4 regions of the Priestia sp. SB1 genome follow, and region 1 is predicted to be linked to each of the others. Evidence: riboswitches for the same ligand, from Rfam matches in the RefSeq annotation. Region 1 holds a riboswitch; each other region holds the start of a gene.
The links. Region 1 has a riboswitch for thiamine pyrophosphate ahead of tenA (thiaminase II). Riboswitches for the same ligand answer to the same signal wherever they lie in the genome.
Positions count from the first base shown of each region.

Region 2: another riboswitch for thiamine pyrophosphate. It lies ahead of WKH56_RS31620 (thiamine phosphate synthase); the one in region 1 lies ahead of tenA (thiaminase II).
Region 3: another riboswitch for thiamine pyrophosphate. It lies ahead of thiC (phosphomethylpyrimidine synthase ThiC); the one in region 1 lies ahead of tenA (thiaminase II).
Region 4: another riboswitch for thiamine pyrophosphate. It lies ahead of WKH56_RS13790 (acetylornithine deacetylase); the one in region 1 lies ahead of tenA (thiaminase II).

Region 1 covers NZ_JBBJSS010000004.1:548,438-554,230, reverse strand. The annotation lists gene WKH56_RS17985 (helix-turn-helix domain-containing protein) at 1-650, opposite strand, end outside; gene WKH56_RS17980 (SDR family NAD(P)-dependent oxidoreductase) at 959-1,738, shown strand; gene WKH56_RS17975 (ArsR/SmtB family transcription factor) at 1,751-2,053, shown strand; gene WKH56_RS17970 (aldehyde dehydrogenase) at 2,067-3,467, shown strand; gene tenA (thiaminase II) at 3,495-4,184, opposite strand; TPP riboswitch at 4,280-4,378, opposite strand; gene WKH56_RS17960 (TspO/MBR family protein) at 4,605-5,351, shown strand; gene WKH56_RS17955 (hypothetical protein) at 5,653-5,793, shown strand, end outside.
Region 2 covers NZ_JBBJSS010000012.1:70,221-76,013, forward strand. The annotation lists gene WKH56_RS31590 (amino acid ABC transporter ATP-binding protein) at 1-687, opposite strand, end outside; gene WKH56_RS31595 (amino acid ABC transporter permease) at 718-1,422, opposite strand; gene WKH56_RS31600 (amino acid ABC transporter substrate-binding protein) at 1,406-2,227, opposite strand; gene WKH56_RS31605 (fluoride efflux transporter FluC) at 2,551-2,967, shown strand; gene crcB (fluoride efflux transporter CrcB) at 2,968-3,354, shown strand; gene WKH56_RS31615 (hypothetical protein) at 3,406-3,621, shown strand; TPP riboswitch at 3,780-3,881, shown strand; gene WKH56_RS31620 (thiamine phosphate synthase) at 4,003-4,626, shown strand; gene thiO (glycine oxidase ThiO) at 4,610-5,737, shown strand; gene thiS (sulfur carrier protein ThiS) at 5,734-5,793, shown strand, end outside.
Region 3 covers NZ_JBBJSS010000020.1:9,025-14,817, forward strand. The annotation lists gene WKH56_RS34195 (DUF3231 family protein) at 1-618, shown strand, start outside; gene WKH56_RS34200 (cation diffusion facilitator family transporter) at 705-1,658, shown strand; gene WKH56_RS34205 (VanZ family protein) at 1,918-2,373, shown strand; gene thiC (phosphomethylpyrimidine synthase ThiC) at 2,541-4,310, opposite strand; TPP riboswitch at 4,424-4,538, opposite strand; gene WKH56_RS34215 (hypothetical protein) at 4,620-4,910, opposite strand; gene WKH56_RS34220 (undecaprenyl-diphosphate phosphatase) at 5,369-5,793, shown strand, end outside.
Region 4 covers NZ_JBBJSS010000003.1:639,684-645,476, reverse strand. The annotation lists gene WKH56_RS13805 (MurR/RpiR family transcriptional regulator) at 1-558, shown strand, start outside; gene WKH56_RS13800 (PTS transporter subunit EIIC) at 648-2,009, shown strand; gene WKH56_RS13795 (MupG family TIM beta-alpha barrel fold protein) at 2,006-3,016, shown strand; TPP riboswitch at 3,239-3,341, shown strand; gene WKH56_RS13790 (acetylornithine deacetylase) at 3,456-4,733, shown strand; gene tenA (thiaminase II) at 4,739-5,410, shown strand; gene WKH56_RS13780 (ABC transporter ATP-binding protein) at 5,403-5,793, shown strand, end outside.

The DNA.
Region 1 (5,793 bases):
CGAACTTCATTTCGCATTCCTTCTCGCATTTCTTTTAACAAATCAGCTTTAAACGTATCAAGTACTTCAAACACATCTTCATAGCGGCGAACAGCTTCTACTAGTTCCCCTTGAAGCAGCTCTTTTTCATTCACGACAAGGTCGTTTGGTTTTGGTTCTTCAATAGAAGCAGAAATAGCCTGCTTTTCTTCTTCAGTAGCTAATCGTGCTTCAGGTATAGGAGGGGTCTTCTCTTGCTTATTCTCTGAAATGCTTTCCTGCTTTTCAGCAGCTTTTTTCTTTTCTTGCTTCATTTGTTTATTGGAGTGTTCTTGAAAATCAATGACGTTTTCTTTTTTAGCAGTTTTCAACTTTGCTGGTTCTTCTTCTTTTGAAACCGCTGCCTCTGATTCCATCACTAAATGCTCCTGCTCTTCTTGTTCCTTTATCAGCAGCTGAACATATTCTTTGACTTCATCTAACGTACATTGTTCATCAAACAGCTGTTTAATATCATTAAATAATTCAATTTGTTCCTCTGTATAGACACGGGCCCCATCTACTCGTTCAATTGTTAAATAGCTGCCCAATAATTTTTCCCATTGTTTTAACGTTTTCTTTTCTACCTCTAATTGATCACTTACTTTTTTAATTGTATACGTCTCCATCATTTTTCATTTCCTCCCTTATCTATTTTCATCCAACTATGTAATGGATTATTTGTTGTATGTTGTATTCACCATATCTTCACTTGTTTTCCTGCTAGGTGACAAAGGTTGTCAAAACTAGACGACATTAGCCTTCTATGTAAAGAAAACGCATATTTTGTAAAAAAATGTACAGAAATGCGCAAATGGCAAAAATGGAAAACATAAAAGAAAAGGAGAGTATAGAAAACAGTTGACGGGAAAAAATGAATCCTATAAGATAAGTTTAAATGTTTAAGTTCTTGAACATATAAACATAAGGAGTGAACACTATGTCACAGCATTATGCGCTCATCACCGGTGCGTCCGGAGGAATAGGTAAAGAGTTAGCTTATCAATTCGCAAAGGATGGCCATTCTTTAATTTTAGTTGCCAGAAGTGCTGATAAACTAACAGCGATTAGAGAGAATTTAAAATCTACTTATAATATTGACGTAATAACGGTTGTAAAGGATTTATCAAGAGAAGAAGAGATACAGTCACTGTATGAAGAACTTAAAAATAAAGAAATGCACGTTGATTATTTAGTGAACAATGCAGGTTTTGGACTATACGGTAAATTTATTGAAACAGCTTTAGATGAAGAGTTAAACATGATTGACTTAAATATCCGAGCATTAACTCATTTAACAAAATTATTTTTACCCGATATGGTCAAAAGAAATCACGGGAAAATTTTAAACATTGCGTCCGTTGCTGCATTTATGCCGGGTCCGCTTATGACAGTGTATTACGCAACGAAAGCGTACGTATTATCTTTCACAGAGGCCCTTGAAAATGAATTAAGAGGTAACAATGTAACGGTAAGTGCTCTATGCCCGGGTCCAACTAAAACGGGTTTTAGCGACCGGGCTCAGCTGAGCAATTCCAAGCTTTTTCAAAGCGGTGCAATGGATGTAGAAGCAGTTGCTAAAGCGGGCTATAAAAAATTTATGAAAGGGCAGACGGTTATCGTACCAGGAGTACAGTTTCGTCTCGCCACCTTCATCCCGCGCTTTGTACCAAGAAAGTGGCTTTCATCCGTTGTCCGCAGAACACAAGAAATTAAATAAAGGAGAATATTTATGAGTGAAAAAGCAGTGGAGTTATTTCGTGCCAGCATTCCTATTTTTCAGGCTCTAAGTGATTCAGCAAGACAAGATATTATTTTGCTGCTCGCGGAAAAAGAGCCTTTAACCGTTAATGAAATTGCAAACGAGTCTACTTTATCACGACCGGCAATTTCTCATCATTTGAAAATTTTACGTGATCAAAAGCTTGTGCAAATTGAACAAAAAGGAACGCAGAGATATTATTCATTGGCTTTAAACGAGGCAGTTGAGCTATTAAAAAGCTTGCTTGCTACAGTTGAAGCTGAATGTTTATAGGGAGATGAAAGAGATGAACCACGAGCAATTCTATATCACAGATGAAACGGTCATTGAACATATTGTCTCTACACAAAAGCAGTATTTCTATGCACAAAAGACAAAGAGCATCAGCAGCCGCATTCAAGCGCTGAATAAGCTCAGAGACGCAGTCAAACAAAACGAGCAGAGAATTATGGATGCTTTAAAACAAGACTTGAATAAATCTGAAGTAGAGGCGTACACGTCGGAAATTGGGATTTTACTAGAGGAAATTCGGTTTACGCTTAAGCATTTAGCAAAATGGATGAAGCCTAAAAAAGTAAAAACCGCTTTAACACACGTGGGCTCTAAAGGGAAAATTGTGCCTGAACCGTATGGAGTCGCGTTAATTATTGCTCCGTGGAACTATCCGTTTCAATTAGCGCTGTCTCCTTTAGTAGGAGCGATTGCCGCTGGAAACACGGCGATTATAAAGCCTTCTGAATTAACGCCTAGCGTATCTCGGGTTATACAAGAATTACTAGCTGAGGCTTTTGATCCCGCATTTGTGACGGTGATTGAAGGCGCTGTAGACACGACGAGCATGCTTTTAAAACAGCCCCTCGATTATATTTTCTTTACGGGAAGTGTAAATGTAGGGAAAATTATTATGCAAGAAGCAGGGAAGCAGCTTATTCCCGTCACGCTGGAGTTAGGAGGAAAAAGTCCGTGCATTGTACATGAAGATGCAAACCTAGATCTTGCAGCGAAGCGAATTATGTTTGGCAAAGGAATGAATGCAGGCCAAACGTGCGTTGCTCCCGATTATTTGCTCGTGCATAAAAAGGTAAAAGCGCAGCTAGTGGAGAAACTTCGCGAAGCGATTTATCAATTTTACGGTAGTAATCCGCTTGAAAGCGAGCGCTACGGCCGTATTGTCAGTGAGCGCCATTTTATTCGGCTAGTTGAGTTTTTAAAAGACGGAAACGCTATAGTTGGAGGCGGGTATAATAAAAGTACGCTCACAATAGAACCTACGGTGTTAAGTGAAGTAAGCTGGACATCAGACGTTATGCAAGAAGAGATTTTTGGGCCTATTCTTCCTATGATTGAATACGAAACGCTAGACGAAGTTATTCATAAAGTTCAAGAAAAAGCTAAGCCGTTAGCTCTTTACTTGTTTACGGAAAGTGCAAATGTACAAAATGTCATAACGGAGCGTCTTTCATTTGGAGGAGGCTGTATAAATGATACGCTTATGCATATCGCTACGCCATATTTACCCTTTGGCGGAGTTGGAGAAAGCGGTACGGGTCAATATCATGGAAAAGACAGCTTTCAGACATTTTCTCATTTTAAAAGCATGCTGGCTCAAACAACGAAGTTTGATTTGTCATTCCGCTATCCTTCAGAGAAACAAAACTTGAAAATGATTAAAAAATTATTGAAATAAAAAGCCTCCTGATAGGAGGCTTTTTCGTTATTTTGAAAGTGAAAGCTGAGAAAGCGGCCATTTTTCTTGTGTATACGCCATTTCCCAAAATAAATACTCCAGCTCACAGCTTTTGATAAAGTGATCTTTCATACGATTACGTTCTTCTTCAGTCGCTTGTTCGGCGAGTTCATCAAGCTTGCTACAAAACCATTGTGTTGTGCCATTCATTTCTTCATTATTATAAAACTGAATCCATTCATAAAAAGGATGAGAAGGAGATGGATTTACTTGTTCCGTAATGCGCTGGCCAATTTCAACGTACGTCCACGGACATGGAAGAAGCACGGCAATGATTTCCGCTAAGCTGCCTGTATGCGCAACGCTTGTCATATGGTTAATGTAGTGGCTGGCCGTTGGTGAAAGAGCCTCAGTGTGGAGGTCTTCATAGCGTACGCCTGCTACGTCACAAAAATTATTATGAGGGTGTACTTCACTATGTAATACCGTAGAAATGCCGGCATTAAAGGCTTCCATTTCGGTACGCGTGCGGCATTTTGTTAAAGCAGCGCCGTAAATGCGGACAAATGCTGTTAAGTATTCGTAGTCTTGAGAAACGTAGTGAATAAGCGCTTCTTTTGGCACGTCTCCTTCAGCAATTCCTTTAATAAAAGGGTGGTTAAAAATGGCTTCGTAAATATAGTTTGCTTCTTGTCTTAATTGAGATGAAAATGACATCAAAATCCTCCTTTAATATGAGAAAGTCACAAACAAGCACATAAAGGAAATAAAAAACACTCCGTTTATAAACGGAGTGGCAAAGGACAGTACAAAACTGAACATTGCCACTTTCCTACGCTGGTATGAGCCAGATCAGGTTCAAAGGGATCAAGAAAACTTGTCTCAGCCAGTCGGCACCCCTAGTGGACTTCCTATTAGTCTATGTTTAACTTACCATATATTCTGAAAAATAGAAAGCGTTATGGAAAATTGTTCCCTAACGGTTTTTATCTCTTAAAGAGGTAGCTTTTTGAAGCTATTTTTAATCATTTTTGTTTAAAAATGCATATTTTTAGGGAAGAAGAGGTATTAATGAAGGGAAGAGCCGTTTTCGTCTCCGAAACATTCCCATATAAATAGAAGAAAGGAGAGAACAAAATGGCAAAATTTCGTTTGTATGCTGTATTAAATACAGTAGGCTTGGCTATTACACTTCTTGTGAATTATTTAGCAAATGCGATTCCAATAGGAGGCAAAACAACGGCAGAGGCTTCTGCGCAAGTTCCTACGTTGTTTACACCAGCCGGTTATGCCTTTGCTATCTGGGGCGTTATTTATTTGTTATTAACCATTTGGGTTATACGCCAATTTTTTGCAAGAGAAGATCAAAAAGAAATATATGCACGTATAGGCATTTGGTTTTTTCTAAACTGTTTGTTAAATAGTGCGTGGATCTTTATTTTCCAAAACGATTACTATAAGTTATCCCTTTTAGTTATGCTCTTTATTTTAGGCACATTAATGATTGTATATTCCATTATTCAGCATTCTCGGATGACGACATGGTTTATGCGTCTGCCGATTTCGCTTTATCTTGGATGGATTTCTGTTGCGACTATTGTTAATGTATTTGTCGTATTTCAAGCAAATGGAATACAGCACTTGCTTGGCCTAAATGAATTAGCATGGACGATTATTATGCTGCTGGTAGGGGCTGCGCTGGGCATTATGTTTACATTAAAAAACCGAGACGCTGTTTATCCGCTTGTTTTTATTTGGGCTTATATTGCCATTGCGGTGAAACAAAGTGGAAATCAGCCAATTGTCATTACTGTTATCATCTCGATTGTTTTATTAGCAATTGTTATTATTGTGGGACTGATTAAACGCTATAGACGTTTTTAAAAAGAAGCTCTAGCTTTTGTAAGCTAGAGCTTTTTATGATGCTCTTTTGATTGTAAAAAAGCAGCTGTAAAAGCAATTAAGCTAATTAAAATACCAAAAGGAACAACAATTGGTACGAATGATAAAATAAATGTCATAAGCGTAACCTCCATGTTGCATCGGTGCATAATGAAAAATTCAACTTTTTAAATTGAAGTTCCGCTATTATAGTATGCTAGGCTTTATGTTTGGAGCCTATATGTTTAGAAATAAACGAAAAAGGCAACATACGTTACATATAGTTTATATAGGAGGAGTTAAAATGGAAACATATTTAGTGGCTTACACAGATAAAGACGATATGGAATATAAACAAGTGACGTGCGAGAGTTATGAAGATGCAGAGCGTACGGTTCTTCGTTTAGAGAGAGAAGGGCATATGCATATTGAAGAAATATCAAAT
Region 2 (5,793 bases), on a different contig from region 1:
TGAAAATATTTGATCCGGTGTACCTCTTTCCATAATGACACCTTGATCCATAAAAATAACTTCATCTGCTACTTCACGGGCAAAGCGCATTTCATGAGTTACCACCACCATCGTCATTCCTTCTTTTGCCAGGTCTTTCATCGCTTGAAGAACGTCTCCTACAAGCTCAGGGTCAAGAGCTGAAGTAGGCTCATCAAATAGCATAACTTTTGGGTCCATCGCCATTGCTCTGGCGATGCCAACACGCTGTTGTTGTCCGCCAGACAGCTGGAAAGGGTAAAAGTCGAGCTTATCGCCTAAGCCAACGCGTGTTAACAATTCTTTACCTCTTTTTTCTGCCTCTTGAGTAGAAACGCCTTTTACAATTACAGGACCTTCCATAACATTTTCAAGCGCACTTTTATGAGGAAATAAGTTATAGTTTTGAAAGACCATACCTGTTAGGCTTCGAAATGAAGTAATGTCTTTTTTACGAACAGGTTTGGTGAAATTCATGCTTTTTTTATCAAGTTCAATCGTGCCGTCTGTTGGGATTTCTAAAAGATTTAAGCAACGTAAAAAAGTAGTTTTACCCGATCCAGAAGGACCAATTAATACAATTACCTTGCCCTGTTCAACTTCTAAATCAATCCCTTTTAATACTTGCAAATCACCGAATGATTTATGCAAATTTTTGATATTAATCATATGAAAAACTCCTTTAGCTACTCGAAACGGTTATTTAGATACGTAACGATCTAGTCTTATTTCAATGCGTCCTTGGATAATGGATAAGATTGTACACATAATCCAGTACAAGAGCGCTGCTTCACTATAAAGAAGTAAAAATTCATAGTTAGTCGAAGCAATTTCTTGAGCTTTACGGAACATCTCAGAAACAAGAATAAGCGATGCAAGTGACGTATCTTTAATAAGGCTAATAAAAGAGTTAGATAATGGCGGAATCGATACACGTGCTGCTTGCGGTAAAATAATCCGTCTTAACGCTTGGGAATAGGTCATACCAAGTGAGTAGCCAGCTTCCCACTGTCCTTTAGGAATAGATTGAATCGCTGCTCGGATAATTTCAGATGCATACGCACCTACACTTAATGAAAATCCAATAATAGCAGAGATAAATGGGTCAATTGTTATATCTAAATTGGGTAAGCCGTAGAAAATAATAAATAATTGCACAAGCAGCGGTGTACCTCGAATAATCGATACATAGATGCGCGCAATTATATTTAAAACTTTTATAGATGATAAACGAGCCAAGGCTGTTAAGACAGCTAAAATGATACCGAGTACAAACGTGATTAATGTTAGTGGAATAGAATATTGAATAGCTCCCTTTAGCATTGGTAAGAGAGATGATTGAGCGATTGAAATCAATTGATTCAATCGCTCTCCATCAGGAAAAATATTATTTAGGAGAAACATCTTCGCCAAACCATTTCTTAGAAATTTTTGCGTATGTTCCGTCTTTTTTCATATCTTTCAATGCTTTGTTTACTTTATCCACTAACTTACCGCTGTCTTTTCTAAACATAAAGCCGCTTGCAGCACCATCGGATTTTTCATCCGCGATTTTGATAGGTGCGTTAGGGTGCTTTTTCTTATAGTCAAGGAACGATAATTTATCGTTGATTGTAGCATCAACACGGTTTGCGCTCATTAGTTCTACTGCTTGAGCAAAACCTTCAGCACTCGTAATGTTTGCACCATAAGATTGAGCCATGTCTTTGTAGTTACTTGTTAATGACTGTGCTGATTTTTTTCCTTTTAAATCTTTAAATGATTTGATATCTTTTTCGTCTTTACGAACAATTAATACGGCGCCTGACTGGATGTATGGGTCAGAGAAATCGTATTTCTTTTGACGATCTTCACGAATACCCACTTCATTAGCAATCATGTCAAAGCGTTTAGCATCTAATCCGGCAAACATGCCATCCCACTGTGTTTCTTTGAACTCAGCTTTTACGCCAAGACGTTTAGCTACTTCTTGAGCCAATTCTACATCAAACCCAGTTAGCTTTTGTTTGTCATCATGAAAAGTGAACGGAGGGTATGTACCTTCAGTTCCAATTGTTAATACGCCATCTTTTTTCACTTTATTATATAAATCCTCTTGTGAAGATTTATTGTCTCCATTGTTTGCTTCATTTTTTGAGCTAGAACCGCATGCGGCAAGCACAACTGTGAAAGCTAATAGTAGCGACAAAAGTGCAGCAAATTTCTTCATTTTCTAAACCCCCTAGTATTCTGATAGGAAATGATACTCTGTGATACTAAACAAGAACACAGCAAAAGTCAACAAAAAAAACTTATACGATTAATGTGACTTAAAATAAGGGAAATATACCTTCTATACACGGTTTGTCATAAGGATACAGAAAGATTTTAAAATTTGGATTAAGTGGATTTTTAAGGGATATTTGAGGAGTAAAAAGGAAGTTTCATGCGACGATTTTCTCTTTCATTTTTTCATGACTTTTGGTGCAATAAACATATAGTTAAATGTTAAGGTAGAAATAAATTCCTTATGGTACACTTAAAGAAGAATTTATGAAACGGAGCGATATGATGAAAGCCATAAACTTAATCTCAATTGCCTTTGGTGCTATCGCTGGTACATATGCGCGTTATTTGCTAAATATTTCCTTATTATATACGGGCTATCCAATAGGAACGGTAATTGAAAACCTATTAGGAAGCTTCATACTAGGCCTATTAACAGGATTTTTTGCGTGGAAAAAGCCAAAAGAATGGATAAAGCTTGGACTAGGAGTTGGCGTGTGCGGCGGTTTTACAACGTATTCAACCTTTGCAGGAGACGTCATTTCTCTCACTCAGCACCATTTATTTTGGGGAGCCATTTATGTCATTGTCTCTTTAGTAGGTGGAATCCTTCTTGCTTTAGCAGGCTATCTATGCGGTGAAGCGGCAGGGAAAAATTTAGTGAAAGTACATGAGGTGAAGTAAATGAGCATAGTGAGCTTGGCACTTGGCGGGGCAGCTGGAGGAATATGCCGTTATCTTTTGGGTTTAAAAGTTACAAAAACAGTTTCAAACCCTCCTTTTCCAGTCTCAATGCTGTTTGTAAACTTGCTCGGTGCGTTTGGGCTTGGTCTTTTTTACGGTAGTTATTATGGAAAGGTTCCGAGTCATGCTTATGATGATTCAATATTTTTAATGATTGGCATTGGGTTTTTTGGTGCCTTTACCACTTTTTCAACGTTTAGTGTGGAAACCGTACAGTTAATTCGGGAAAAATCTTATCGGAAAATGTTGGCGTACGTGGGGATTTCAGCATTTGGAACAGTTGGTTTATTTACAGTCGGTTTACTGGCAGGAACGTTTTTATTATAAGTAAAGAGAACGTTTCTAGTAGGGAAAAACAAAAAGACGGAGAAGTAGAGAATGGATAGAAAAGCAGAAGTTTGGAAATACATTTTGTTGATTGTAGCTGTTGCAGGTCAGATCATTGGTTTTTTATTTTTATTTATAAATGTTGTGGCGGCATTTATTTTTTACGGTTTTTATATTCTAACTTTTATTATGTTACTCCTGCTGTTTATATGGGATCGGAAAAAGGAAAAAGACAAAGAAGAATTTGACGACTATACCGATTACTAACTATATAAAAAGCAGAATGATTCGGTGCGCCGGGCCTCTTAGTAAAGAAGCTTAAAAGATACATCTATAAAAGGAAGAGAGCCGTAAGAGCATAAAGAGATATTGTATTTACATCTAGTTGTGTTATAATTTTAAGTGCAAAAACAAAATCAATAAATAGCAATCACTAGGGGAGCTTTTTGAAGCTGAGACGGATGTATTTCGGACCCTTTGAACCTGATCTGGTTTGGACCAGCGTAGGGAAGTGGCGATCATGTTTACATAACGATGCATGCTAACCACTCTACGTTGTAGAGTGGTTTTTTGTATGTAATAAAGCCCTCTGCACAAGATGAAGTGATTGAAATTTCTCTTTATTCTGAATGGAAAGGTTTCGATCATGTGGATATTCCTAAATTTCATGTCATTACAACAGATAAGCAGCCAATCGAAGAGCTTCAAAAAATTTTAACGGCTATCGCGCCTTTTGCGGGCGCCATTCATATTAGAGAAAAAAAGAAAACGGCAAAGCAGATTCAATGTTTACTAGAAAGCCTACCATTTTGTCGCTCTAAAATTATTGTGAATGACCGAGTTGATGTAGCGCATGCTTTAAAAGCAAAAGGTGTACAGCTTGCCTATCATAGTTTAGACGTTTCGTTTGTTATAGACGCATTTCCTTCTCTTATTGTTGGAAAGTCAGTTCACTCTGTGGAAGAGGCTTTAGAAGCTGAAAAAGATGGTGCTCACTACATTTTATACGGACATATTTATTCAACACATTCAAAAAAAGAATTAAAAAGTCGAGGGATAGCGGCACTAAAAGAAGTAGTAGACGCTGTGCAGATACCGGTTATTGCCATTGGAGGAATTACACCTGTAAATGCCAAAGAGGTACTTCAAACAGGAGCACACGGTATAGCCGTGATGTCTGGTGTCATGCTTGCGCAAGATCCCCTGAAAGCGATTAAACAATATTCTCATATATGGACATCTGGAGGTGGAGAAAATGAAGCAGCATTATGATGTACTGTTAATCGGAGGAGGTATAATCAGCTCTTCTATCGCTTATCATTTGTCAAAACAAGGAGCGTCAGTAGCTATTCTTGAACGCAATCAAGTTGGTTGTGAAGCTTCAAGTGCAGCCGCTGGTATTTTAGGTGCTCAAGCTGAAATTGATGAAGAAGGTCCTCTTTTAGACCTTGCTATTAAGAGCAGAAGCATGTTTCCTGAACTGGTGAAGGAACTAAAAGAAAAAACGGCTATCGACGTAGAGCTCATTCAAAAAGGCTTATTAAAAGTCGCTGTAACAGAAGAAGATGCACACGTATTAAAGAAAAAAGCCGCTCAGCACCACCGGTGGGACAAAGATGTAAGATGGATCGATGTAAAAGAAGCGCGTTTGTTAGAACCCGGGCTCTCTCCAGACATATACGGAGCCATTACAATACCGGGAGACGGCCAGCTAGCTCCGGCTAAGTTAACACAAGCTCTTGCTCATGGAGCCTTGTATCACGGAGCAGATGTATTTGAATACTGTGACGTTCACTCTCTTATTATGGAAAATGAAACAGTAAAAGGGGTACAGACGTCCAAAGGCTCTTTTTATGGAGAAAAAGTAGTGATTGCAGCAGGCTCATGGGCTAAACGCTTTATTTCTTCTGAACATTTAGGCGAGGTGTTTCCTGTAAAAGGAGAGTGTATTGCTCTGCAAAGTCATAAGCCCCTGCTTTCTAAAACGATTTTTTTAGATGAAGGTTTTTACTTAGTCCCTAAGACTGGTGGAAGAATCGTAATCGGGGCAACTAAGCTGCAGCATGATTTTACTAAGACCGTTTCTGCACAAGGTATTCAATTTTTGCTGAATAAAGCTTCTGCGCTTCTGCCGGCCATTAAAGAAGCCACATTTGAAAAAGCATGGGCTGGTCTTCGTCCACAAACAAATGATGGCTGGCCTTATTTAGGAGAGCACCCTGAAATAGCGAATCTGCACATGGCTTTTGGCCACTACCGAAACGGTATTTTATTAAGCGCTGCAACTGGAAAAATTATGGCTGATGCTTTGTTAGGGAAAAAGCCAAATCATTCATTCTTTACATCATTTCAGCTAACGAGAGCAATGGAGGGAGTTCATTGAATCTAATTATTAACGGTAAGACCGTCACTGTCGGAGATGAAATTGAAACGGTCGAG
Region 3 (5,793 bases), on a different contig from region 1:
AAAGAAAGCGACATTCTTTTAGAGAATTCTAACCACGTTATTTTAAGAAAAAGCATGCTGATGAGACCTCCGGTTATTCCTTATCCTGTAAAAGTGAATTTTGTGGAGGAAAAAACATTTATATCACCATTTTTCTCTCAAATGCATCCTTTAACTTCTTTAGAGGTTACCGCTATTCAAGAAATTGTTAATACAAATGTATTAGGTAAAACGCTGATGCTGGCCTTTAGTCAAGTAGCTACCACACAAAAATTACGCTCTTATTTTTTTGATGGAGTCAAGCTTGCAAGTAAGCAAATCAAGCACTTCACCGAATTACTGTCTGAAGCTGATTTACCAAGTCCGAGGCTGCTTGATGCATATGTAACCAACTCAACGATTTCACCGTTTTCAGATAAGCTGATGATGTATCATACTTCTACAGCGGTGACGATCGCTATTGATAACTGCGGTGCTGGTTTGTCTATGGCCTTCCGTTCGGATGTAGCAGTAGAATTTTCTCAGCTAATTGGGCGTATAGGGAAGTACGGAAAAGATGGAATTCGAATTATGATTGAGCAAGGGTGGATGGAAGAACCTCCAATGGCAACTGATCATAAGAAGTTGGCAGAGAAATAAGAAAGATATGTTGTGGATTATCAGTAATTTTGCGGTGCTGAAACATATATAGCTAAATGAAAATAGGTTGCTCTAGACCCACTTGAATGAACAGTGATAAGATAAAAAAGCTGATTTTTCAAGAAGTAAGTCGAGGTGTGCAAATGAATAATAGTATAAGGGAGTCCATTGCGAAAAAAGTAGCATGGATTAGCGTATGGAGCAATATTGCCCTTACGCTAGGAAAAGTAATAGTAGGATGGATTGGAAATAGTGATGCCGTATTTGCTGATGGTATTCACTCTGCAGCGGACGTATTTGCCTCTATTATTGTCTTGTTGGTTATACGAGTAGCAAATAAGCCAGCAGATGATGATCATCCATACGGGCATGGAAAAGCAGAAGTAATTGTCTCAGGAATTGTAGGAATTATTTTATTGCTTGTATCATTTTATGTGGTATTTGAAGGAGTCGTTGGTTTATTCCATCCGGTTGAATCTCCAAATATTTTAGCCATGTGGATTGCTGTTATTTCATACATAGCAAAGGTATTATTGTACCGTTATTCTTTAAACGTAGCCAAGCAGCACCACAGTAAGGCAATTGAGGCAATTGCATTTGATCATAAAGCAGATATTGTTGCTTCTATTGCAGCGGCAATTGGTGTTTTATTATCCATTATTGGTGATAAAATGGATGTTCAACTGCTGTTATACGGAGATAAAATAGCAAGTATCTTTGTTGCTTATTTAATTTTTAACATTGCCAGACAAATGATGGGAGAGTCTTTTCAAATCTTAATGGAAGGCAATATTGATGAAGAGCTACTGAAAGAACTTGAAGAAAGTATTTATGAATTTGAAGATGTGAAGCGGATTGATCGCGTTCGAGCAAGAGAACATGGCCATTACATATTAGTGGATGTACGTATTTCAATTGACCACTTTAAAACAATTAAGGAAGGTCATGATTTAGGACGAGAAATCAAAGCTACACTTATGAAAAAGCATGATAATATTCAGGAAGTATTAATCCATTTGAATCCTTATTATCCAGATTAAATAAGAAGCAGCGAAGTGTTACTCGCTGCTTCTTATTATTTATATATGTAGAAATTAATGAAATGAGTAGCATAAAATAATGAGGGTTTTTATTTATAAAGAATCAAGTTTAATAAAATTGTATAAAGGGAATTGTATTTATTTATTGATGTGATAGGATAAAAAAGCATATAAATGCATTCACTACGAATGAAAGCAGTGGACGGGTACATATAGATAATAATAAATGGTTTTGGGAGTCAAAGAAGGTGATGTTGAAGTGAATGTAAGCATCAGGTCAATTGTTAAAAAAGTCATGTTCACTCTATTTATTGCGTATACGGCAGTGGTCATTTACGCTACGCTCATACGGGAAAACGAACATGTTTACGGAAAAGCAATGAACTTGGATTTATTTAGTACAATCCGTCTGATGTGGGACAGCGGTAATATAATGCTCACTCTGACAAATATACTGGGAAATATCGTGATGTTTGCGCCGCTTGGAATGTTTATTCCGTTGTTTATGAAGTGGTTTGACGGTTTTATTCAAGTCTTTACGACGGGTTTCTTAATCAGTTTTCTGATTGAAATTTTACAGTACAAGCTAACGGAACGAGTATTTGATATTGATGATATCTTTTTGAATACGCTAGGTACATTTATAGGCTGGGTTATTATTAAAATACTATATTGGATTAAGAACATGCTGAAAGCACGTTTCAAAAAAAGATGAAAGGACTTCTTTACGAAGTCCTTTTTGCATCTTGTTGATAGAAACACTTAATGCAGCGTCTTACGGAAGAATGTGAGGATTCAACGATAATGTGCTGACAATTTTGCTGAACAAATAATAACTTTCCTTCAAGCTGCTTAATTTGTTTTTTAAGCTGTTCTACTTCATTATTGATAGATATTTGAACCACTGTTAACAAACTCTTTAGCTTTTTCTTTCATTCCTTCTTTTCTTACTTCGTTTACATCTTTTTCATTTTCTTGAGCCATGTTACGAATATCTTGAGAAATACGCATCGAACAGAATTTAGGTCCACACATTGAACAGAAATGGGCTGTTTTAGCACCTTCAGCGGGAAGTGTTTCATCGTGATATTCTTTTGCGCGCTCTGGATCTAGTGACAGGTTAAATTGATCATTCCATCTAAATTCAAATCTTGCTTTAGACAGAGCATTATCGCGTTTTTGTGCTCCTGGATGGCCTTTTGCTAGGTCAGCAGCATGCGCAGCAATTTTATAGGTGATAACGCCTTCGCGAACGTCTTCTTTATTCGGGAGTCCTAAATGTTCTTTTGGCGTTACGTAGCAAAGCATAGCTGTTCCAAACCAGCCAATCATTGCAGCACCAATACCTGATGTAATATGGTCATAGCCTGGAGCGATGTCGGTTGTAAGCGGTCCAAGAGTATAGAAGGGAGCTTCCTGGCATATTTCCATTTGTTTATCTACGTTTTCTTTGATGAGATGCATTGGAACATGTCCAGGACCTTCAATCATAACTTGAACATCGTGTTTCCAAGCAATTTTAGTTAATTCACCAAGCGTTTCTAATTCACCGAACTGTGCCTCATCATTAGCATCTGCAATGGAACCAGGACGTAGCCCATCGCCAAGCGAAATAGCAATATCGTATGCTTTACAGATTTCACAGATTTCTTCAAAGCGAGTATATAAAAAGTTCTCTTCATGATGAGCTAAACACCACTGCGCCAAGATGGATCCTCCGCGTGAAACAATACCTGTCGTACGTTTCGCTGTCAGAGGAATATAACGTAAAAGAACACCTGCGTGAATAGTAAAGTAATCAACACCTTGTTCTGCTTGTTCAATTAATGTATCACGGTATGCTTCCCACGTTAGATCTTCTGCTACGCCTTTTACTTTTTCAAGCGCTTGGTAAATAGGAACGGTCCCTACAGGAACAGGCGAGTTGCGGATAATCCATTCGCGTGTTGTGTGAATATCCTTTCCTGTTGATAGATCCATAATTGTATCGGCTCCCCAACGCGTTGCCCATGTCATTTTTTCTACTTCATCTTCAATAGCTGAACGAATAGCTGAATTTCCGATATTAGCATTAATTTTTACATGGAATTTGCGGCCGATAATCATCGGTTCGCTCTCAGGGTGATTGATATTATTAGGGATAATTGCACGTCCTCTTGCTACTTCTTCACGCACAACTTCAGGATCCATCTGTTCGCGAATAGCGATAAATTCCATTTCGGGCGTGATGATTCCTTTTTTCGCATAGTGCATTTGCGTTACATTTTGATTTTTTTTCGCGCGCAAAGGTAAACGATTAATAATAAAGCGCTCGTACTGATCTCTTGGATCACCATCATAATAACCGTTATCCTGTGGCTGAACCGTACGGCCTTGATATGTTTCTACATCGTTTCGTTCTGCAATCCACTTTTCGCGCAGAGCCGGTAATCCTTTTTGTAAATTAATTTCATAAGAGGGATCTGTATAAACACCGCTCGTGTCGTACACACGTACGGGACAATTTTCTTCTTCACCAAAAGACCCTGTAGTAGGAGACTGATGAATTTCGCGCATAGGCACTTTAAGGTCTTGTCTGGATCCTTGGACATATACTTTGTGACTGTTTGGAAAAGGCTTTTTCATAGAAACTGATACATTTTGTTTTGACATTACATATTCCTCCGGTTTCGCATAAAGTGTAGCTATACCGAACCATAAAAAAATCGGGTTCTGTGATAGACAGAACCCGATGGAATAGGCAAAAAAAGAATAAACATATACTATTCTTTTCAAGACTACTTCCCTCCGCTGGTATAACCCAAATCAGGTTCAAAGGGTTAAAGAGTTTTATTGCACTCTTCTCTCAGTCTGAGCTATCAGACACCCCTAGTAGAAATAACATTCAAATTATTCAATTTACGGCTTAAGTTTACCATCATTCGGTAAAAAATCAACCCTTAAATAAAAAAAGCTAGACAATTAGCGTTGTCTAGCAGCATCGATTGCAATCACAATAGCTGTAATAATATGCATGATAAATCCCAAAAATGGAATCCAAGCAACCAGTGAGGTAACAAGCCCTAGTATGTTTCCATAAGCAGATAACCCTCGTCTATTAGCTAAAATGAGTGTGATAGCATGAAGAATAAATCCAATAAAAAGAGGAGTATAGCTAAAGCCCATAACAATCCCCGCGCCAATTAAAGGAATTCCCAGCAAGGCTTCATACCCAGCAGTGACCCATTTCATTGTACGTACATTTCCATTCATAGTAAAAAGCCTCCTAAAAAAGATACTACTATATACGAGAAAAGAGAGAAAAAAGTTTCAAATTACTTAGGGGATATGTCGTATAAGTCAGCCCTATTGGATTAAAATGATAGATGACAGTAAGGGGGGATGGAAAAAACATAATGATTTAGTCATTTTTTCACACTAAAGAAAAATAGTCTAGATGATTCATTTTTAGCTAAGGGACCAGAATTTATACTGAACATAGTAACTGCTTTTTAAAATAAATAAAAGCTGATATCTTGTTTTTTGGTTGTAGCATGTAAGCTTTTTATTACAAATTATTAAAGATTCTTATCTTTTTGCAAATACACATTGTATTTCATAGTTTTAACAATTATGATAAAAAAGCAAGTGTCAAAATAGGAAAATAGTTGAGCATGTAAAACGAAGCGATAAGCTTATTAATTTGAAAGAAAGGCAAGGTACATAGCTTTATGTGGGAAATTATTGTAGCAATCATTTTAGGGATTGTAGAAGGTTTAACAGAGTTTGCTCCCGTTTCGTCAACTGGGCATATGATTATTGTGGATGACCTGTGGTTAAATTCAAAAGAATTATTTTCATCTCCAGTAGCTAATACATTTAAGATTGTTATTCAGCTAGGGTCGATCTTAGCAGTAGTTGTTATTTTTAAAGATCGTTTTATTAATTTATTAGGATTAGGAAAGAAACCAGCTGCTGCAATTGGACCGACAAATCGCTTAAATTTAATGCAGGTAATTGTTGGTTTGTTACCCGCAGGAGTGTTAGGCCTTTTGTTTGATGATTACATTGATGAACATTTGTTTTCTTTAAATACGGTGCTAATTGGCTTAGTGGTCGGAGCTGTATTAATGATTCTAGCAGATTTGTTTGGACC
Region 4 (5,793 bases), on a different contig from region 1:
ACGGCAAGCAACAGCATTCAAAGTCTAAGTGATACGGCTGAGCTTGTGAATTATAAAGAAGTAGAGCGGGCTGTTTTGGCGCTGATTGGAGCAAAAAACATTCATTTTTTCGGAATTGGTGCTTCACATATTATTGCTATAGATGCGCAGCAAAAATTTCTTCGAATTAATAAAAATGCGACGGCTTTTGCGGATAGCCATTTAGCAGCTACACTCATCGCAAATGCAAGTAAAGACGATGTAGTTGTGGGTATTTCTTTTTCAGGAGAGACTCCTGAAGTAAGCAACGTCTTATCTTTAGCTAAAAATCGCGGAGTAAAGACGATTAGCTTAACTAAGTACGGACAGTCTACCGTTTCGTCTTTAGCAGATATTTGTTTGTATACGTCTTATTCTCAAGAAGCGCCGTTTCGAAGCGCAGCAACATCGTCTCGTTTAGCCCAGCTTTATGTGATTGATGTTTTATTTTTAAGTATTGCAGCGCAGCAGTACGACCAGACGATTGAGTATATTGACAAAACAAGAGATGCCATTCAGTTTTTGAAAGATAAGAAATAAAAAAAGAAAACGATTACAAAAAGGGGGTTTTGTGGTCTGTTTCCTCAGTGGCGTATCCATCTAAGAGGAAAATACAAGGGGGGATTAACATGTCTTTAGATAATCATCAATTAGCAAAGGCTGTTTTGGAGATGCTTGGGGGAGCATCCAATATTGAAGCGTATACGCATTGCATGACGCGGCTGCGTGTGACTATAAAAGATGATTCAATTGTTAAAAAGGCAGATATACGAAAACTTGAAGGCGTGCTCGGATTAGTGGAAGAAGAAACGCTGCAAATCATTATTGGGCCGGGCAAAGTGAACAAAGTAACAGAAGAATTTGGAAAGTTAATTGATGAATCCGGCGGTATTAACTTAGAAGATCGTGCAGCACAGCGGAAATCGGAGCTGAAAGAAAAAAATGCAACTCCGTTTAAGCTGTTGCTTCGCCGAATTGCAAGTATTTTTATTCCGTTGATACCTGCTCTTGTAGCATCTGGACTTATTACCGGAGTGACAAAAGCAGCTGTGCAGGCGAAGTGGCTTCCGGCAGATTCACAGATTGCTATTCTTTTAACCGTTATCGGAAGCGGTTTATTTGCCTATCTTGGTATTTTAGTAGGTATTAATGCAGCAAAAGAATTTGGTGGTTCGCCAGCTCTAGGAGGCTTAGCGGGCATTTTAGTCATTAATCCTGCCGTAGCTGATATTAAACTTTTTGGTGAAGCACTTTTGCCGGGGCGTGGGGGCTTAATAGGAGTGCTGCTTGCAGCAATCTTTATGGCCGTGTTAGAAAAACGAGTACGTAAATTTGTCCCACAGTCACTGGATATTATTATTACACCAACCGTTACGGTGTTAATTACAGGAATTATTACGTATGTGGTATTCATGCCAATTGGCGGCTTCATTTCAGATGGAATCACAAAAGGTCTTTTAGGAGTTTTAGAGGTTGGAGGAGTTGTAGCAGGCTTTGTTTTAGGGGCAACGTTTTTGCCGCTCGTTATTACAGGACTGCATCAAGGTCTTACTCCGGTCCATTTAGAGCTTATTAATTCGATTGGAGATGATCCGCTTCTTCCTATACTAGCAATGGGCGGAGCCGGTCAGGTTGGTGCAGCTTTTGCTATTTATATCAAAACAAAGAAAAAACGCTTAAAGCGAGCAATTGGAGGCGCACTTCCTTCAGGGCTGCTGGGAATCGGAGAGCCGCTTATTTTTGGAGTCACACTTCCTTTAGGGCGTCCATTTTTAACCGCTTGTCTTGGAGCTGGAATCGGCGGAGCGTTTCAGGCGCACTTCCATATTGCAACTGTAGCAGTGGGAGTATCGGGTTTGCCGCTTACGTTTTTAGTTCATGCGCATCAAATTCTTCTTTATTTACTTGGATTAGTTATTGCTTACGCAGCAGGCTTTATTTGTACCTATTTCTTTGGATTTAACGATGAAATGGCGAGGGAGTTTGAATGATTGGCATTTCATTTTATTTGAACGATAGAGATGCCAAACAAAGATTAGTAGAAGCGAGTGAATGCGGCGTTACACGCGCATTCACTTCACTTCACATTCCAGAGGAAAAAGGAGATTTGGCTGAACGGGCAAAAGAATTGCTTCATGTGGCTAGAGATTGTGGAATAAGCGTGTATGCAGATGTATCTAAGCATACACCGGTTCATTTAGGTATCGAAAGCCTTATGACTCTATCTTCACTTGGCGTATCAGGTATTAGACTAGACGATGGCTTTAGCGTAGAAGAAACGATTTTACTTGCGGATGAGTTTTATATTGCCCTTAATGCAAGTACAGTGTCAAAACTAGAAATAGAAGCGCTATTATCTGCAGGTCTTCATCATCATCAGCTGCTTGCTTGGCATAATTTTTATCCGCGGCCTGAAACAGGGCTTGAAGAAACGTTTTTTCAACAGCAGACAGATTTATTTAATGAACTTCGTATTCCAGTTTGTGCTTATATTCCTGGAGAAGGCGAAAAGAGAGGACCTATTTATCAAGGACTTCCTACTAGAGAAAAAGACCGTAATAAATGTCCTTTTACCTCTGCAGTAGATTTATACGGATGCGGAGTAACGGAGGTTTATATTGGAGATCCATACGCCAGTTCAAATTTATTAAAACGTTTAGTTCAATATCAAGAAAACCGCATTATTCCGCTACGCATTCGTTCACCTCATATACAGGGAACGTACAGCGTGCGTCCGGATGTATCAAGAGACGTTCTGCGATTGGTTGATACACGATCTGTAAAACCAGTGCTGCCATTTCATACAGTAGAACGCAGAATCGGAGCAATTACAATGGACAATGATGGCTACGGACGTTATAGAGGAGAGGTTCAAATAGCTAAAAGGAATTTGTCTGCAAATGCTAATGTGAATGTGATTGGGTATGTAATAGAAGAAGATCACGAGCTGCTTTCATTAGTGAGACCGGGGCAAAAGCTTGAGCTTATTACTGTCTGAAGGAAAAAACGGTGTATTTTTAAAGAAGCCAATAGCTAACTAGTAATGTCACAAAAACAAAGAGCACACACTGCATGAAAAAGGTGTGTGCTTTTTCTTTTACTACTAAAAAGGAAACTATTTTCATTACCATATCATGAACCTTTCTATTGAATAAAACGCTTTACTATGATAAAACTATTACAGGTAAACATATGATAATAGATTAATTTCATAGAGATACAACACCACTAGGGGTGCTTTCGAAGCTGAGAGAGACGATAAGTCTTAACCCTTATAACCTGAACTAGGTAATACTAGCGTAGGAAAGAGGTATTGTAATGGATGTTTTGTATGGGATTTCCTTACGAACTCGTTATAATAATTTTGTGTACATAAACAAAAACACTTCTTTCCTGCGAAAGAAGTGTTTTTTTATGCGTAAAGGAAGGTGTCATACATGAAAGAAACAATTGATTTGCTTGTCAAACAGGTAGAGGAGCGCAAAGGAGAGTTAATCCAGTTATTAACAACGCTTGTTTCGTATAAAACGCCAGCGCCTCCTGCACGAAATTCTCATGAAGCGCAGCTGTACGTAGCGGATTTTCTTAAAAACTGCGGTTTTTCCATTGATATGTGGGACTTATATTCTAACGACCCTATCGTAGTGGGAACGTTAAAAGGACAAAAATCGGCTGACTATCAAAGCTTGATTATTAACGGCCATATGGATGTTGCTGAGGTACAAGAAAATGAAAATTGGGAAACCAATCCGTTTGAAGCTGTTGTGAAAGACAATATGATAATTGGACGCGGAGTTGCTGATATGAAAGGCGGTTTGGCGGGAGCATTATTTGCAGTTCAGCTTTTAACAGAAACAGGAATCGAGCTGCCAGGAGACTTGATTTTTGAATCCGTTGTAGGAGAAGAAGTAGGAGAGGCAGGTACGCTGCAATGCTGTCAGAAAGGGTATACAGCTGATTTTGCGCTTGTAGTCGATACAAGTGATTTACATATTCAAGGTCAAGGCGGAGTGATCACGGGATGGATTACGATAAAAAGCAGTAAAACCTATCATGACGGTACACGCCGAAGTATGATTCATGCTGGAGGAGGGCTGTTAGCCGCAAGCGCTATTGAAAAGATGGCAAAAGTGATCGGAGGGCTACAAGAATTGGAGCGTCACTGGGCTGTTACAAAGAGCTATCCAGGATTTTTGCCAGGGACAAATACGATTAATCCAGCAGTAATCGAAGGCGGAAGACATGCTGCTTTTATTGCAGATGAATGCAGGCTGTGGATCACCGTTCACTATTATCCTAATGAATCGTACGACCAAGTATCAAAAGAAGTGGAAGAATATATTATAGCTATTGCAAAAGCAGATCCATGGTTAAAAGATAATCTGCCAACCTTTGAATGGGGAGGCACATCAATGATTGAAGACAGAGGAGAAATCTTTCCGTCATTAGAAATTGATGAAAATCATGCAGGAGTGCAGCTGCTTGCAAATACTCATGAACAAATGGAAGGGAAAAAGCCTCCAATTGATGTGTCAACTAGCGTAACAGACGGGGGATGGCTAGCTGATGCGGGAATTCCCGCCGCTATTTACGGTCCGGGAAATTTAGCAAATGCACATGCTGTGAACGAACAATTAGATATTAATCAGCTTGTTCAATATACAAAAGTGATAGTGCAGTTCATTTATACGTGGCTGCATACGCATAAGGAGTGATCATCATGAAATTTAGTGAACGATTATACGAAAAGCTGCAGCCTATTTGGCGTCAAAATCATAATCATCCCTTCGTACAGGGGATGGGAGATGGAACGCTTGAAAAGGAGAAGTTTCGCTTCTACATGATTCAAGATTACCTTTACCTAATTGATTATGCCAAATTATTTGCGATTGGAGCCATGAAAGCTACCGATCTTCAAACGATGGGGAAATTTGCAGCCCTTTTAGACTCTACATTAAACGAAGAAATGAGTCTGCACCGTGAGTATGCCAAGAGATTTGAAATCAGCGAAAAAGAATTAGAAAAAGCGCAGCCATCTCCTACAACGCTTGCATACACGCACTATATGCTGCACGTTGGTCAAAGTGGAACATTAGCTGAATTAGTAGCCGCTCTTTTGCCTTGTATGTGGAGCTACTGGGAAATAGGAAAAGAACTTAGTGAAAAGCCTGGAGCTAACAATGAGTTTTACCGTGAGTGGATTGAAATGTACAGCTCAGAAGAATTTGGAGAACTGGCGACATGGTGTATCAATTTATTTGACTCACTTACTGAAGATAAATCAGAAGTGGAATTAGAAAAGCTTGAAGAAATTTTCTTGAATACGACGCGTTTTGAGTATATGTTCTGGGATATGGCTTATAACGAAGCGATGTGGCCAATTCATGAATAGGTCTGTGTTATCTTTTCAAAACGTCAGTTTTACGTACAAGAACGGTGATCAAGCGATTTTAAAATCATTAAACTTAGACGTGAAAGAAGGCGAGTTTGTCAGTATCGTTGGAGCGAGCGGCTCTGGGAAAAGTACGTTGTTTCGTCTTATTACAGGTCTTGAACAGCAGAGTGAAGGCGATATCGTGATTAACGGAAAGTCTTATGAAAAGCGACTAGGAAAAGTAGGCTATATGCCGCAGCAAGATTTGCTGCTTCCGTGGCGTACGATTCTAGACAATGCAGCACTGCCTCTTGAGCTTCACAATGTATCAAAAGCAAGTGCTCATAAGCAAGTGTCTCAGCTGCTTGAAGAGTTTGGCCTAAAAGGGTATGAAAACCGTT